Linked DNA regions of Methylomagnum ishizawai. Each later gene encodes a partner of the first gene's protein in a complex. Links are inferred from orthologs where the notes say so. Each region holds a gene or a part of one and is shown on either strand. Other genes may lie near its edges.

Region 1 (8,725 bases):
TCGGTTGCCAAGCACGTCCGGCGGGAATGACACCCTTCCCTATCCTACGAACGGGATAGGGTAGACCATCGCTTCACCGCGCCCTTGGCGACGATGGGTTTTCTGCGGTTCAGCAGATGCCGGGTTGATCGGAGTAGAATCCGGCTCGAATTTCAACCTTTGTCTATTGCCAGGAATGGATTCCTATGGACATTTTCAACGTGGACGTATCGTCCCCCGAAATCTGGTTCTCTTTCCTTGCCCTCGCGTTCATGGAAATCGTGTTGGGTATCGACAATATCCTATTCATTTCCATCCTGGTGGCCCAACTCCCGGCCGCCCGGCAGTTTTCCGCCCGCGTGGTCGGCCTGAGCTTCGCGCTGGTGCTACGGGTATTGTTCTTGATGGGCGTGGTCTGGCTGACCCGTTTGGTGGAACCGGTGGTCGAGGTCGCCGGGATGGCGTTCTCCTGGCGCGATCTGATCCTACTCGCGGGCGGTGTCTTCCTGATCGGCAAGGCCACCACCGAAATCCATGGCACCGTCGAAAGCCGGGAAGCGGACACCAAGGCCGCGTCCGCCCGGCTGTTCGGTCTGGTGATTGTCCAGATCGTATTGCTCGACCTGGTTTTTTCGGTCGATTCGGTATTGACCGCCATCGGCATGAGCGACGTCCTTGGGGTGATGGTGGCTGCGGTATTCGTCGCCATCGTCGTGATGCTCGTGGCTTCGGGGCCGCTGTCGAGGTTTATCGAGCGGCATCCGACCACCAAAATGTTGGCGCTCGCCTTTTTGCTGATAATCGGCATTGCCTTGGTTGCCGATGGGCTCGAATTCCACATTCCCCGTGGATATCTTTATTTCGCGATAGTCTTTTCGGCCTTCGTCGAGTTCCTGAACTTACTGCGTGGGCAACGGCGAAAGCCCGGCAAAAACCCATCGACCCTCCAGGAAAGGCGGGGTGGGTAATTGCGTTGGGGGAATAGTGGTATACTGGATTGTTCTCAGATATGCCCGTGAATCACACCATCTATCCAGGCTGATGCGGAGAGTTAGGCCAACGGCTTCGGCCTATGAACTGCGGTCGAGCAACTCCCATTGCTGATGTTGCAATAGCCGATCCCGCTCGTTCGAACAATCCGCGCTAGGCATTGCCAAACAATCTTCGTATTCCCCTTCCAAGACAGCCTCATGATCGTATTTGGGCGGACTGGGTGTATAAGAGATGCAGCCCGTAATGATCAGGGTTATGGTCATGATGAGAGTGGCTATAAGCTTGTTCATGGATGGACTCCTTTGATTTTGAATAATAAAAAGGTAGCCATTGTTAATCCCAAGGGAGTAACTCGTAAAACTTCGACAGCGTAGATCGAATTAAATTCCGTGGTCACTGCGGCGGCCATTTCCAGCTATGATGCGAGACGGCATTGATTGGAGCTATCCTGGAAAAAACCGCCAAACTTTCCGGGAAATTGTTGCCAAGCGCATTCAGCGCGAAAGACACACCCGTGTTCGACAGGATTTACCCGCTTTTTTCCGGGAGTCCGGTCTCCGGCCCCGGCCTATCGAAGACACATTCCAGGGCTTGACAAGCCCGGCTTTCCCCACTAAAGTTTCGACACGAAACAATAGTGGTCTGGGCTTTTGCCATCATCGTTCCCCGGTTTTTCTCGATGCCGCCCTGGATGCATATACGGCGCGGATAGATAGGGTATTGTCCAAAGGTTTTGACCCTACCGGAATCGGTATTTATGGCCTGGGGCTATTGTGGGCATGTCAACAACCCAAAGAGAGAGGAAACAGCTATGAGCGCACAAATCGGCGAAGAGAAAGATTTGTTCTGGGGCTATGTGGCGCTGGTGACCACATTACTGGTGGTGGTGGTGGCGATGGTCAAGTTGAGCGAGAACGATAAATACGATCCCATCCGCCAGCAACAGGCGGAAGAGGCCGCGCAGATGAATATCCGCGTCATCCATTGATCGGGAGGGCTGGACGATGAATATCACGATAAAATCCGGTTTGGCCCTGGCGGCGGTGCTGGTCGCATACTGCGGCAGCGCCCCGGCCTCGGAATATATCTACCGCGACCTATTGGGCAATACCTTGGCCTCGCGGCAATGCGCGGCCAAATCCGACGCCGAACAGCGGGCCAGCGATGCCTATACTATCGGTAAGTTCGCCAAGCGTTTCTGCGAAACCCAGGGCTATGGCTGGTATGTATCGGAACAGAAAGCACCGGGCAGGCTGGTTTGCGAACCCTGCGCCGGGGCCGACACGGGATATCGCTGCCATGTGGAGGATGTCGAGGTATCTTGCAAGCGGCTCAAACCCGGCTCGGCGGGGTTGATTCCCGGTAAAAGCTAGGGCATTCCAGTTTAGGCTTACCCCTCGGCCGTAGAGTGGGCATGTGCTCATGCCCACCATTTTTAGGTTATCCAAGTGGGCACGGAATACCTGCCCGCCTTTCCCCCGAAGTCGCGGCGGGCCGGGAATACCGGCCCACCCCACGCTATCCCGCCAATTCCCCTACCAATTTCTCCACGAACCCAAGTTTCGCCTCCGGTCCGTCGAAGCTGGCCGTGAAACGCAGCTTGTCCGGCCCGTCCAGCTTGTAGACCTTGGGCTGGGTTTGGATCAAGCGGATCACCTGGATCGGATCGATGGACGGATTGGGATGGAACAAAATCCGCCCGCCGCCCGGCCCCGCCTCGATCTTGCGGATACCCAGCTTCTCCGCCTTGAGCTTGAGCGCGGTGATGGCGAACAGCACCTTGGTCTGCGGCGGCAACAGGCCGAAACGGTCGATCATCTCCACTTGCAGCGCCCTTAAACCTTCGTCGTCGCGGGCGTTGGCGATGCGCTTGTACAGCACCAAGCGGGTGTGGGCGTCCCACAGGTAATCGTCGGGGATCAGGGCCGGGGCTTGCAGATCGATCTCGGGGCCGGCTTCGTGCGGGAGCAGGTCGAGGTCGGGTTGCCGCCCGGATTGGAGTGCTTCCACCGCCCGTTCTAGCATTTCCGTATACATCGTCAGGCCGATTTCCTGGATTTGGCCGCTCTGTTCGTCGCCCAGCAATTCGCCCGCGCCGCGGATTTCCAAATCGTGCGAGGACAGCATGAAACCCGCGCCCAGTTCGCCGCTGGCCTCGATGGCTTCCAGGCGCTTGATGGCGTCGGCGGTCATCAGGCTCTTGGGCGGCACCATCAGATAGGCATAGGCCCGGTGGTGCGAGCGCCCGACCCGGCCCCGGATTTGGTGCAATTGCGCCAGGCCCAGCATATCGGCGCGGTTGATGACGATGGTGTTGGCGCTGGGCACGTCGATGCCACTCTCGATGATGGTGGTGCAGATCAGCACGTTGAAGCGCTGGTGGTAGAAGTCCAGCATGATGTTTTCCAGTTCCCGCTCCGGCATCTGGCCGTGGGCGGTACGGATGCGGGCCAAGGGCACCAGCTTCGCCAATTCCCGCGCCATCTTGTCCATGGTCTCGATCTTGTTGTGGAGGAAATAGGCCTGCCCGCCGCGCTTGATTTCGCGCAACAGGGCTTCCTGTACCAAGGCGTCGTCCCATTCGCTGACGAAGGTCTTGATGGCGTGGCGGTTGGGCGGCGGGGTGGCGATGATGGAAATATCCCGAAGTCCCGACATGGCGAGGTTCAAGGTGCGCGGGATCGGGGTCGCGGTCAGGGCCAGGAAATCCACCTCGCTCCTCAGCTTCTTGAAATGCTCCTTCTGGGTCACGCCGAAACGGTGTTCCTCGTCCACGACCACCAGCCCCAAATCCTTGAACTTCACATCCTTCTGCAACACCTTGTGGGTGCCGATGAGGATATCGAGCTTGCCTTCGGCCAATTCCTTCAACGCTTGCTCCTGCTGCTTCTTGCCGACGAAGCGCGACACGGTCTCGACCCGGATCGGCCAATCGGCGAAGCGGTCGCGGAAGTTCTGATAATGCTGCTGGGCCAGGAGGGTGGTGGGCACCAGCACCGCCACCTGCTTGCCGTTCTGCACCGCCACGAAGGCGGCCCGCATCGCCACCTCGGTCTTGCCGAATCCCACATCGCCGCACACCACCCGGTCCATGGGCCGGGGCGAGGCCATGTCGCCCAGGCAATCGAGGATGGCGCTTTCCTGGTCCGGGGTTTCCTCGAACGGGAAGGCGGCGGCGAAGGCCAGATATTCCTCGGTCTGGGTTTGATGGCCGAAGCCGAGCCGGGCGGCGCGTTTGGCGTGGATATCGAGCAATTCCGCCGCCACGTCGCGCACCCGTTCCAGAGCTTTGCGGCGGGCTTTGCGCCATTGTTCGCCGCCGAGCTTGTGGAGGGGGGCCGCGTCCGGGTCGGCCCCGCTGTAGCGGCCGATCAAATGCAGCGAGGACACCGGCACGTAGAGCTTGTCGCCGCCCGCGTATTCCAGGGCCAGGAATTCGGTGTCGATGCCGCCCACGGTGAGCTTGGCCAGTCCCAGGTAGCGGCCCACGCCGTGGTCCTGATGCACGACCGGGGAGCCGACATCCAGTTCTTCCAGGTTGCGGAGGAGTTGGTCGAGCTTATGGCCCCCGGCGCGGCGGCGGCGGCGGCGCTGCTGGACTTTCTCGCCGGACAGCTGGGTTTCGGTGACGATGGCGAGTGGTGGTTCCGCCAGCCATAGCCCGTGGTCCATCGGCGCGATGACCAGGCACGGGCCTTCGGGCCGGTCGAGGAACTCCCGCCAGCTTTCCACCACCTTGGGCCGCAGCCCGGCCTTGCCGAGTTGTTCCAGCAAAGCCTCGCGGTGGCCGGCGGTCTCGGCCACGAACAAGACCCGGCCTTGCAGTTCGGCGATGAAGGCGGAAAGGGCGGCGGCGGGTTGTTTTTGCTTGGGATCGAGGGCGAGCGGGGGCAGCGGCTTGCAGGTGTAGACCGTGCCTTCAGCGCTCGAATCCGCCGGGTCGATTTCGATTCGGGGATAGGCCGAGAGCCGTTGTTCCAGCGTTTCGGGGTCCAGGAACAGCGTCGCGGGTAGCAGCGGCGGCTTGTCGATATGGCCGGAACGCTGGCGGTAACGGGCTTCGGTTTCGGCATGGAAGGCGTTGGCGGCGGCCCGCGCCGCCCCGCGCAGCACCACCACCGCGCCCTTGGGCAGGTAATCGAACAGGGTTTCCGTGGTATCCACGAACAGCGGCAGGTAATACTCGATCCCGCCCGGCGCGATGCCCTTGCTGACCTCCAGATACAGCGGATTATTGGAAGCCGCCTCCGGGAAATGGACCCGGAACGCCTTCCTGAAGCGCTTGATGGCGTCTTCGTCGAATGGGAATTCCCGCGCCGGGAATAGGTTGATCTCGCCGACCTTCTGCGCCGAGCGTTGGCTTTCGACATCGAAGGTGCGGATCGATTCTACTTCCTCGTCGAACAGTTCGATGCGGTAGGGCACTGCGCTCCCCATCGGGAACAGGTCGAGGATGGCCCCGCGTACCGCGAATTCCCCATGTTGCAACACCTGCGACACGCATTGATAGCCGACGCTTTCCAGGCGTTGGCGGGTTTCTTCCAGGCTCAGGCGGTGGCCCGGTTTCAGGACGAAGGTATTGCCCAGGACGTGGCTGCGCGGCGTCAAGCGTTGCATCAGCGTCGCCACGGGAGTGAGCAACACGCCCTGTCCGGCCCGCGCCAGTGCCGCCAGGGTCTTCAGCCGCTCCGACACGATCTCGGGCAGCGGCGAGAAAATATCGTAGGGCAGGGTTTCCCAATCCGGGAAGTGCAGCACCGGGGCCGCCCCGCCCAGGAAGAAGGCGATCTCGTGTTCCAAGCGCACCGCCGTTTGGGTGTCCTCGGTGGCCACCAGGAACAGCCGCTTTTCCCGCAACACCGCCTGGGCCAAGGCCAGCGCGTCGGCACAGCCCAAAAGGTTCCGCCAAAGGGCCGGGCCGCCCTCGCCCTGGGTGGAAGCTGGGGTCGTGGGAGTCAAAGGAGTGGTGGGGGAGGCTGGGGTCATGCTGGGAAATCCGTGCGGAGGCTATTCGGGAATCCGGGGATTATCGCCGGAAATGGCGGGAAAATCCTTCATGCGTGCGGGTCCAACCGGTAAGTTCGGAATGAACAGGCATGCTGATAGTTTAAGCCAGGGGATTTGCCGGGGTGGGATTCCTTGTATTGCCGCTCCCGCCCGCAGGGATCGGCCACTATTATCGCCGCTTTGGCGGGAGCGGCCCGTGGGCCGCGCCGTCGGCGAATCCTGGGCCGCCGCCAGGGTGCTAGGGTGGGTGGTATGTCGGCACGGAAAGCTTGGGATTGCCCGGCGTAATGGGCGGCTTGCCAAGACCGGGCCTTGGGGAATGGCTACGGTCGGCCCCGCCATAAGGCATCGGCGCATTAAAAGCTAACCCTGGGAAAACTTGGAGGCCCCCACCAAGAATTGTTCTCATATGACAGAATTCATAATATACTATGGACGTGTTAACTGAGATGGTTAACATGCCCCCAGTCCTAAATCCAAACATAGAGGTTTCCCATGAAGAGCAACTTTGCCGAGTTTTCCGAATCAGAGTTGGCCAGTATGATCGACAATGCCCAGAAAGCGCTGAGGGAGAAACACGATAATAAACGCAAGGAAGTTGTTAACAAAATCAAAGAGTTGGCGACATCCATCGGTGTGAACGTGGATATCACCGAAATCACCAAGCCGGTGGGAAGAAAAGGTAGCAAGGTTCCGGTGAAATATCAGAATCCCCAGAACCTTTCCCAGAAGTGGACCGGGCGCGGCATGAAGCCCAAGTGGCTGCAAGCCCTGCTCGAAGAAGGCCGTGACATCAAGGAATTCGAACTCGGCGCTTGAACCGACGAATCCACGTCCCCCGGCGGAATGCCGGGGGACGTTTTTTTATGCCCGGAGGTTTTGGACGGCGGCTATCGGTGGATGGTCGGTATGGACATTGACGCGGGGAGGAAATTCCCGTGCCCGGAGAATAACCCCACTATTGGGCCTTGGCTCAAAACGCCCGATTCCCTTGTCGTAGGGGATCAATACCCCCAATTCCGGCCCAGGGTCCGGTTCTTATCGGCACGTTAAAAACGCTTGGCCAAGCACAATAAGCCGGGCGGCCCATGGGCCGGATCGAGGGCGATATTGGGGTATCCGCCGGGAACGCGCCTCCACGGGCCGATGCCGAGGATCAATCCAGGAAGCGCCGGGTCAGGCCGCCGTATTCGTCGATCCGGCGGTCGCGCAGGAAGGGCCAGATGCGCCGCACTTCCTCGGAGCGGTGGCGATCAATATCCACGATCAGCACCCGGCTTTCCTGGGCGTCGGCCCGGCACAGGAATTCGCCCTGCGGACCCACCGCGAAGCTATTGCCCCAGAATTGGATGCCGGGGCTGTGCCCGCTGGGGTCGGCTTCGTGGCCGATGCGGTTGCAGGCCACCACCGGCAGGCCGTTGGCGACCGCGTGGCCGCGCTGCACCGTGACCCAGGCTTCCAACTGGCGCTGGCGCTCGGCCTCGGGGTCGTCCGGGTTCCAGCCGATGGCGGTGGGGTAGAGCAGGAGGTCGGCCCCAGCCAGGGCCATCAGCCGCGCCGCTTCCGGGTACCACTGGTCCCAGCACACCAGGACGCCCAATTTGCCCACCGAGGTGCGGATCGGCGCGAAGCCCAGGTCGCCGGGAGTGAAATAGAACTTTTCGTAATAGCCCGGATCGTCCGGGATGTGCATCTTGCGGTATTTGCCAATCAGCGAGCCATCGCGTTCCAGCACCACGGCGGTGTTGTGGTAGAGGCCGGGGGCGCGTTTCTCGAACAGCGAGGCGACGATGACCACGCCGAGTTCCTGGGCCAGCGCGGCCAGGCTGCCGGTGGTGGGACCGGGGATGGACTCGGCCAGATCGAAGCGGACGCAATCCTCGGTTTGGCAGAAATAAGGACCGAGGTGTAATTCTGGCAGCAATACCAGTTCCGCGCCCTGCGCGGCGGCCTCGCGGATACCTTGGAAGGAGATTGCCAGGTTGCGGGCGGGGTCCGCATCGCCACAGGTTTGTTGGACGAATCCCAGTTTGAGCGTGGGGTGCATGGCTTGGGGAATCCTCGGGGGCTAAAGCGGGAATTGCATGGTCATGCAATGCAGACTGCCGTATTGACGAATCAAGGGTACACAATCGATGCCGACCACCTCCCGGCCTGGGAAACAACCGGCCAGCCGTTCCAGCGCGATGGCGTCGGCGGGATCGTTATAGGTGGGCACCAGGACCGCGCCATTGATAATCAGGAAATTGGCATAGGTGGCGGGTAGGCGGTCGCCCGCCTCGCTATGGATCGGTTGGGGTATGGGCAGTGGCACTAGGCGGTAGGCCGTCCCGGAATACGTGGTGAAAGTCGCGAGTTGCGCCGCCATCCTTTGGAACTCGGGATATAAGGGGTCTTCCGGGTTTTCGACGGCGGTATAGGCGAGGGTATCGGGCGTGCAGAACCGGGCCAGGGTGTCGATATGGGCGTCGGTGTCATCGCCTTCGGCGTGGCCGTGTTCCAGCCATAACACTCTTTCCGCGCCGAGATATTCCCGCAGCCGGGCTTCGATTCGGGCTTGATCGAGGGAGGGATTGCGGTTGGGGTTCAACAAGCAGCGGGTGGTGGTTAACACGGTGCCCAGCCCGTCGGATTCGACGCTGCCGCCTTCCAGCACGAAATCCACACCGGCCAGGGGTATATCGCCCAGCAATCCCGTGGCATAAAGGTTCCGCGCCAAGGCCGCGTCGGCACCATGTCCGTATTT
Region 2 (6,447 bases), 1.8 Mb from region 1 along the record:
TATAAATCCTCCAGGTCGCCGCCGTCGAATTGGGTCAGGGCGCTGAACTTGTCGAGGGCGCTTTGGAATTGGTCCTTGGCCTCCTCCAGACTATCGCGGGCGCTCTCCACCCGGCTCACTAGGATATCGCGCTTATGCTGGCCGGTCGATTCCACCACCCGGAAATACAGCTTCTGGCACTGGGCGACGAGATATTTGGCCAGCGGGTTGAGGATATCGGCGAGGGTGGCGGGGGTCGGGATGGGCTGCTTGCTCATAGGGATTCAAGAACGGAATGGTATAACGATGAAGAACGCCCCGAAACGGGGCACGGCACAAACCAACAAGGCCGGAGCCCGGATGTCAAGGGCAAAAATTCACCAAGCCCATGATAAAAATCCCGGAGTCAAGGATTTTTCGTCGGACAATCCATGACAAATTTCACAGAATTGCGTAATCTTCGCCTCACAAACCTAGTGTTTGTACCGGAAGAACGTCCGGGCATCCAGAAGCCTAACAAGACCTAATTCTCTTTGGGGAGTTTAACGTGAGCGCATTGACCGAAAAATCCTTGCTGTTCTTCATGGCCCTGACCCTGGGCTTAATCATCACTTGGCTGATCGCCAGCGATCCTGTCAACTCCTCGCAGGAGGTCTACAGCACCCACTCCATCGACCGCCAGTCCACCTGACGCCGCTCCAACCCGCCGCCGCGCCCTCCCCCACAGCCGCGGCGGGAGTCACCGCCCCAACACCTTCCGCAAGAACCGCCCGGTATGGGACACCGCATCGTCGGCGATTTGTTCCGGCGTCCCGGTGGCGATGATCCGCCCCCCCCCTTCCCCGCCTTCCGGCCCCAGATCGACCAGCCAATCGGCGGTTTTGATGACATCCAGGTTATGCTCGATCACGATCACCGTATTGCCGTGGTCGCGGAGCTGATGCAGCACACCCAGCAATTGGCGGATGTCGTGGAAATGCAACCCCGTGGTGGGCTCGTCCAGGATATATAGGGTCTTGCCGGTATCGCGCTTCGACAATTCCCGCGCCAGCTTCACCCGCTGGGCCTCGCCGCCCGAAAGGGTCACGGCGTTCTGGCCCAAGGTGATATAACCCAGGCCCACTTCCATCAAGGTATCCAGCTTGCGGGCCACGGTCGGGATGGCCGAAAAGAAAACCTGGGCCTCCTCCACCGTCATCTCCAGCACCTCGTAGATGGTCCTGCCCTTGTAGCGGATGTCCAGGGTTTCGCGGTTATAGCGCCGGCCCTTGCAGAGATCGCAATGGACGAAGATATCCGGCAGGAAATGCATCTCCACCTTGATGACGCCATCGCCCGCGCAGGCTTCGCAGCGCCCGCCTTTGACATTGAAGCTGAACCGGCCCGGCACATAGCCACGGGAACGGGCTTCCGGCGTGGCAGCGAACAGTTCGCGGATCGGGGTGAACACGCCGGTATAGGTCGCCGGATTGGAACGCGGCGTGCGGCCTATCGGGCTTTGATCGATATCGACCACCTTATCGAAATGTTCCAAACCCTCGACAGCCCCGCACGGCGCGGGCGCTTCCGAAGCACCGTTGAGGGCGCGGGCGGCGTGGCGGAACAAGGTGTCGTTGACCAAGGTGGATTTGCCCGAGCCGGACACGCCGGTAACGCAGGTGAACAAACCCACTGGAAATGCCGCGTCCACGCCCTTGAGGTTGTTGCCGCTGGCATTTTTCAAGCGCAGCATCCGCTCCGGGTCGGGTTCGTAGCGGGCTTCGGGCACTTCGATGGACAAACGGCCCGCGAGATAAGCCCCGGTCAGCGACCCGGCATCGGCCATCACCTGTTCCGGCGTGCCCTGGGCCACGATGCTCCCGCCATGCACGCCCGCGCCGGGGCCAATATCCACCACGTAATCGGCGGTGCGGATAGCGTCCTCGTCGTGTTCGACCACGATCACGGTATTGCCCAGGTCGCGCAGCCGCTTGAGGGTCTCCAGCAAGCGCTCGTTGTCGCGCTGGTGCAGGCCGATGGACGGCTCGTCCAGCACGTACATCACGCCCACCAAACCCGCCCCGACCTGGCTCGCCAAACGGATACGCTGGGCCTCACCGCCCGACAGCGTGTCGGCGCTGCGGTCCAGGGTCAGGTAATCCAAACCCACATCGACCAGGAAACGCAGGCGCTCGCCGATTTCCTTGACGATCTTGGCCGCGACCGCGCCGCGCCGTCCGGTCAGGTTCAGCGCGTCGAAGAATTCCACCGCCCGGCGGATCGGCAATCCGGTCAGCGTGGGCAAGGCGGTATCGGCCACGTAGACATGCCGGGCCGCACGGTTCAGCCGCGCCCCGCCGCACGCGGGACAGGGTTTGGCCGACAGGTATTTCGCCAGTTCTTCCCGTACCATCTGGGAATCGGTTTCCTTGTAGCGCCGCTCCATGCCGGGAATCACCCCCTCGAACGGATGGCGATGTTCCACCGTCTTACCAGTCGCGGATTTCAGCGTATAGGTCAAGATTTCCTTACCGCTGCCATATAACACGATATTGCGGGCCGCTTCCGGGAGTTCCTCGAAGGGCCGCTCCATATCGAAACCGTAATGCCCGGCCAGGTTGAGCAGCAATTGATAGTGGTAGGCATTGCCCCGGTCCCAGCCGCGCACCGCGCCTTCGGCCAAGCTGGCCTTGGGCTGGGTGACGATCAAGGCCGGATCGAAATAGGGCTTCACCCCCAGGCCATCGCACCCAGGGCACGCGCCCTTGGGGTTGTTGAAGGAAAAGATGCGCGGCTCCAGTTCACTCAGGGAATAGCCGCACAGGGTGCAGGCGTATTTATCGGAATAGATCAGCTCTCGCTTGTCCCCATCCATCGACACCACCAAAGCCATGCCGTCGGCCAGCTTCAACGCGGTCTCGAACGATTCCGCCAACCGCAGCCCCAAATCGGACCGCACCTTGAAACGGTCCACCACCACTTCGATGGTGTGCTTTTTCCGCAGGTCGAGCTTGGGCGGCTCGTCCAGTTCGTAGACCTCGCCGTCGATGCGGGCGCGGATATAGCCCTGGTTGCGGAGATCGTCCAATACCTGGGCGTGTTCGCCCTTACGGGCGTTGACCACCGGGGCCAACAGCATCCAGCGCGAGTCCTCAGGTTGGCTCAACACATGGTCCACCATCTGGCTGATGGTCTGTGCCTCCAGGGAAATGCCGTGTTCCGGGCAGCGCGGCGTGCCAGCGCGGGCGTAGAGCAGGCGCAGGTAGTCGTAGATTTCGGTGATGGTGCCGACGGTGGAACGCGGGTTGTGCGAGGTGGATTTCTGCTCGATGGAAATGGCCGGGGACAAGCCTTCGATATGGTCCACATCGGGCTTTTCCATGACCGAGAGGAATTGGCGGGCATAGGCCGACAGCGATTCCACATAGCGGCGTTGACCCTCGGCGTAGAGGGTGTCGAAAGCCAGCGAGGATTTGCCCGAACCCGACAGCCCGGTGATGACGATGAGCCGGTCGCGAGGCAGGTCGAGGTCGATGTTCTTGAGGTTGTGGGTACGGGCGCCGCGGATTCGGATGATGTCCATGGAGGTCGGGAGGATATTGGGGTCTGGCCGGGATGGGACCGGGGGATTGTGGCAGGTTCGGGCGGATGGGAGAAATCTTGGCGGGGAAAAGGGCCATTCACTGGCAAATCGAGCACCGTCCGGTCATATCGGCGATGCTGCCGCCCGCCTTCCGGGCTCCCCCGGCTCAAACGGCGTATTGCTCGTCTTCGAGGGAAATTGGGGTGCGGTGCATGGTGACCTCGTTCACTTGGATTGAAGATCGCCGGGATTATACCGGGCCGCTTGGGGGTAGGGTTCGATCCGGGCTGGATCGGGTCCGTCACGCCGCAGACGGGGTTCCATCCTGGGCGGATCAAGCCCTTACCGGGCCAAACCGCATTAAGCAAGACGGAAATCGCCCGCCTTATCGAGTGCATGGAACGCCTGTGCGAGACGGAAGCGGAGCGAAAGCCGGAATTCGCCCTGGTGCGCCGCCGGAAGTGAATCCGGCAAAATTCCGGCAAAATAAAAGCCGGGTTTTAGGCCCGGCTTTTAAGTCTTTGATTCGGAAAGTGAATTGGTGGGCGGTATAGGATTTGAACCTATGACCCCTGCCGTGTGAATCCACCACTCCAAACGCAAGACACTGATTTAAAAGGCAATTCCACGCCTGCTCCGCGTGAATCCTTGCCAGACTGTGCCAGTGGTTGCCACCCTCTGCCCGCCTGCTTTCACGTTCTTTCACGCTGCCCTCCCCTGCCCTGTCGCCCCAGGCCACGATCCGGCCACGCCATAAATTGCCGGTCGGGTATGGTGCGCCGCTGGTGCGGGTCGATTCCAACCATGAACTGCGCTACCAGCACCAGGGCGGAATCACCGAACTGTGGGCGCGTAGCGACGGGCAAGCCCACTGTGGATTTCTCGTGGATGCGAGGAGTGGCAAGTATCGGGGGGCTTATGCGGGGGCACGGGCTTCGGCGGTGCGGCCCGATATTGTCGTTGATTCGACACTGGCCTTGCCGGAACTGTGGCAATCGCCTTCGGCTTTTGTAGGGTTTTGCCTACAAAAAAATCAGCTTTCGCTGACATGACTCCCGTGTATGGTATTGGTATGGTAGCGCATCTTTGGGTCGGATACGCGATTCTTTTTAACTGGGTGGAATCATGGGGAAAAGCTTGGCGAGCGTGTCACGGCATGTCGTGGAAACAATCTTCAGTTTGAGGCATCGGGCCATCTGGATTTTGATGGCTTTTCCTTTAGCCAAGGAATATTTGCTGATTATCAGATCAAGGCCGTAGGTCCGATTAGCGCAGCGTAATCGAGGTATGAAATCCGTGCGATTACGCTGCGCTAATCGCACCTACGCGGGCTTCCCGGGTGACGTGCTGCCGGGGAACCGGGACCAGGCTGGCGTCCACGATCTGCCCGCCACGGGCGATGTAGCCGTGCCGGGCCAACTGCCGGTTCACCGCTTCGAACAACGCCTCCCCGGCCTTCGCCGCCGCCAGCCGCTCGCGGAACGTCCAGAACGTGGTCCGGTCCGGCACCTGGCTGCTGTGCCGCAGCCCCAGGAACCGCTGGAAACTCAACCGGTCCAGCACCTGGAGCTCCATCTGTTCATCGCTGAGTCCGTGCAAGTTCTGAAGGATGAACGCACGGACCATCAACTCGGTCGGGAACGGCGGACGCCCGCCACGCGCCCGGCTAGGACGCGGCGCGGCCCGGTCGACCTCGGCGGCCAGCGCCTTGAAGTCGATGTACTTCTCCATTTCTTGCAGCACGTCGCCCAGCCGGTCCAGCCGGGCTTCGCGTTCCTGGGCGGCATTCGGGCTTTCCTTGATCATCACGGTTCAGGCACCAAGTTCAGGTCCGCTATTGTCCCATGACCCCGGTTTTTCGAGGTTCCCTTCACGGGACTTGATCGGATTAACAGTATCTACGTGGGCTGGTTATGAAGCACAAAACTAAATTCATTTTACTCGTATGCACTGGGTTGGGGTTTTGGCTGTGGCGCGGCATGCAGGAGGGACAGGTGAAAAGCCGGGAAGCGCATTGGCAGTATTGCCAGGATCATTTCTGCGAGGGCGATATTTTGCCCAAGTACAACCCTATAAAACAGGTAGCTCTTAAGCTTAATGGGCGATGGCTTATTGGACCAAAGGAGTATTTCAGTGGCAGTTCTAATGGTGCTTCTTTTGAATGGTGGGAACACAAACCACTAATTTCAAATGCGAGACGCCCAGACGAAATGCAAGCTTTAGTAAAGGCTGGAAAAGGATATGATTTCTCTATAGAAATCTTCTTTCGGTCAAGCAATATACCTCCAGAGCCTAGGGGATATAAGCTTGTTGAACTTGCACAGGCGAATGACTGGATCGCAAGTCGTACCCAAGTTCGACCTGGGCTTGAAGCTATTCAGATGAAGCATGTCATTGGGCCGCATGGGTATTCAATAGATCATGTGACATATTATGTGGCTACCTACCTAAATGGCATTGATGGCCTACCGCCCGTAGCCACCTGTGATAACAGTCGTGCTGAGGGTACCGGCGGCACAGGATTTATGTGGCAGCTAGGTATTTGGGTGGGTGTCAGGATGAATCAAAAGCACTGTGCTGATTGGCCGGAAATCTATCTTGAAATTATTCGTGTACTTCAACTACTTAAGAAGGCATAAACCATGACGATCATTCTCAACGAGGCCGAGTTAAATACCTTAACAGCCAAGGAAAACCAGGCTCACAACGGCCAAATTGGCTATTGGGAGATTTATCAATGGCTGGCTGATACGCTTGAGGCTAAAGGCGTGGCAACCACTGATTCGACATTGCTGTGGTTGAGGGGAGCTACCGAAGCCAACGCGAATCGTGGTGCCATGTCCGCATTAATTCGGGCTTATACCGATACCCAATACCAGTTGCGTTATGATACAGCTCTCAGCGAT

The links.
Region 2: the proteins of mfd (region 1) and uvrA are in contact, whole or in part, in a crystal structure (PDB 4DFC), measured with the Escherichia coli proteins. The link is inferred for Methylomagnum ishizawai from one-to-one orthologs.

The regions. Positions count from the first base shown.
Region 1 is NZ_FXAM01000001.1:1,358,742-1,367,466, forward strand. What follows is about bases 2,291-6,305. They hold mfd (transcription-repair coupling factor), read right to left. Parts: upstream 5,959-6,305; coding sequence 2,491-5,958; downstream 2,291-2,490. Other genes in these bases: B9N93_RS06210 (hypothetical protein), read left to right, coding at 2,291-2,345. In the rest of the region: B9N93_RS25950 (hypothetical protein), read left to right, coding at 1-59; B9N93_RS06200 (TerC family protein), read left to right, coding at 186-947; B9N93_RS06205 (hypothetical protein), read right to left, coding at 1,050-1,262; B9N93_RS25360 (hypothetical protein), read left to right, coding at 1,784-1,960; more of B9N93_RS06210, read left to right, coding at 1,977-2,290; B9N93_RS06220 (H-NS histone family protein), read left to right, coding at 6,475-6,798; B9N93_RS06225 (carbon-nitrogen hydrolase), read right to left, coding at 7,136-8,026; B9N93_RS06230 (agmatine deiminase family protein), read right to left, coding at 8,048-8,725. UniProt on the Escherichia coli protein: Couples transcription and DNA repair by recognizing RNA polymerase (RNAP) stalled at DNA lesions. Mediates ATP-dependent release of RNAP and its truncated transcript from the DNA, and recruitment of nucleotide excision repair machinery to the damaged site.
Region 2 is NZ_FXAM01000001.1:3,206,142-3,212,588, forward strand. Bases 519-3,941 are described here. They hold uvrA (excinuclease ABC subunit UvrA), read right to left. Parts: upstream 3,542-3,941; coding sequence 719-3,541; downstream 519-718. Other genes in these bases: B9N93_RS25515 (hypothetical protein), read left to right, coding at 527-670. Outside these bases: B9N93_RS14225 (DUF2959 domain-containing protein), read right to left, coding at 1-257; B9N93_RS14240 (transposase), read right to left, coding at 4,844-5,347; B9N93_RS24775 (hypothetical protein), read left to right, coding at 5,455-6,180. UniProt on the Escherichia coli protein: The UvrABC repair system catalyzes the recognition and processing of DNA lesions. UvrA is an ATPase and a DNA-binding protein. A damage recognition complex composed of 2 UvrA and 2 UvrB subunits scans DNA for abnormalities.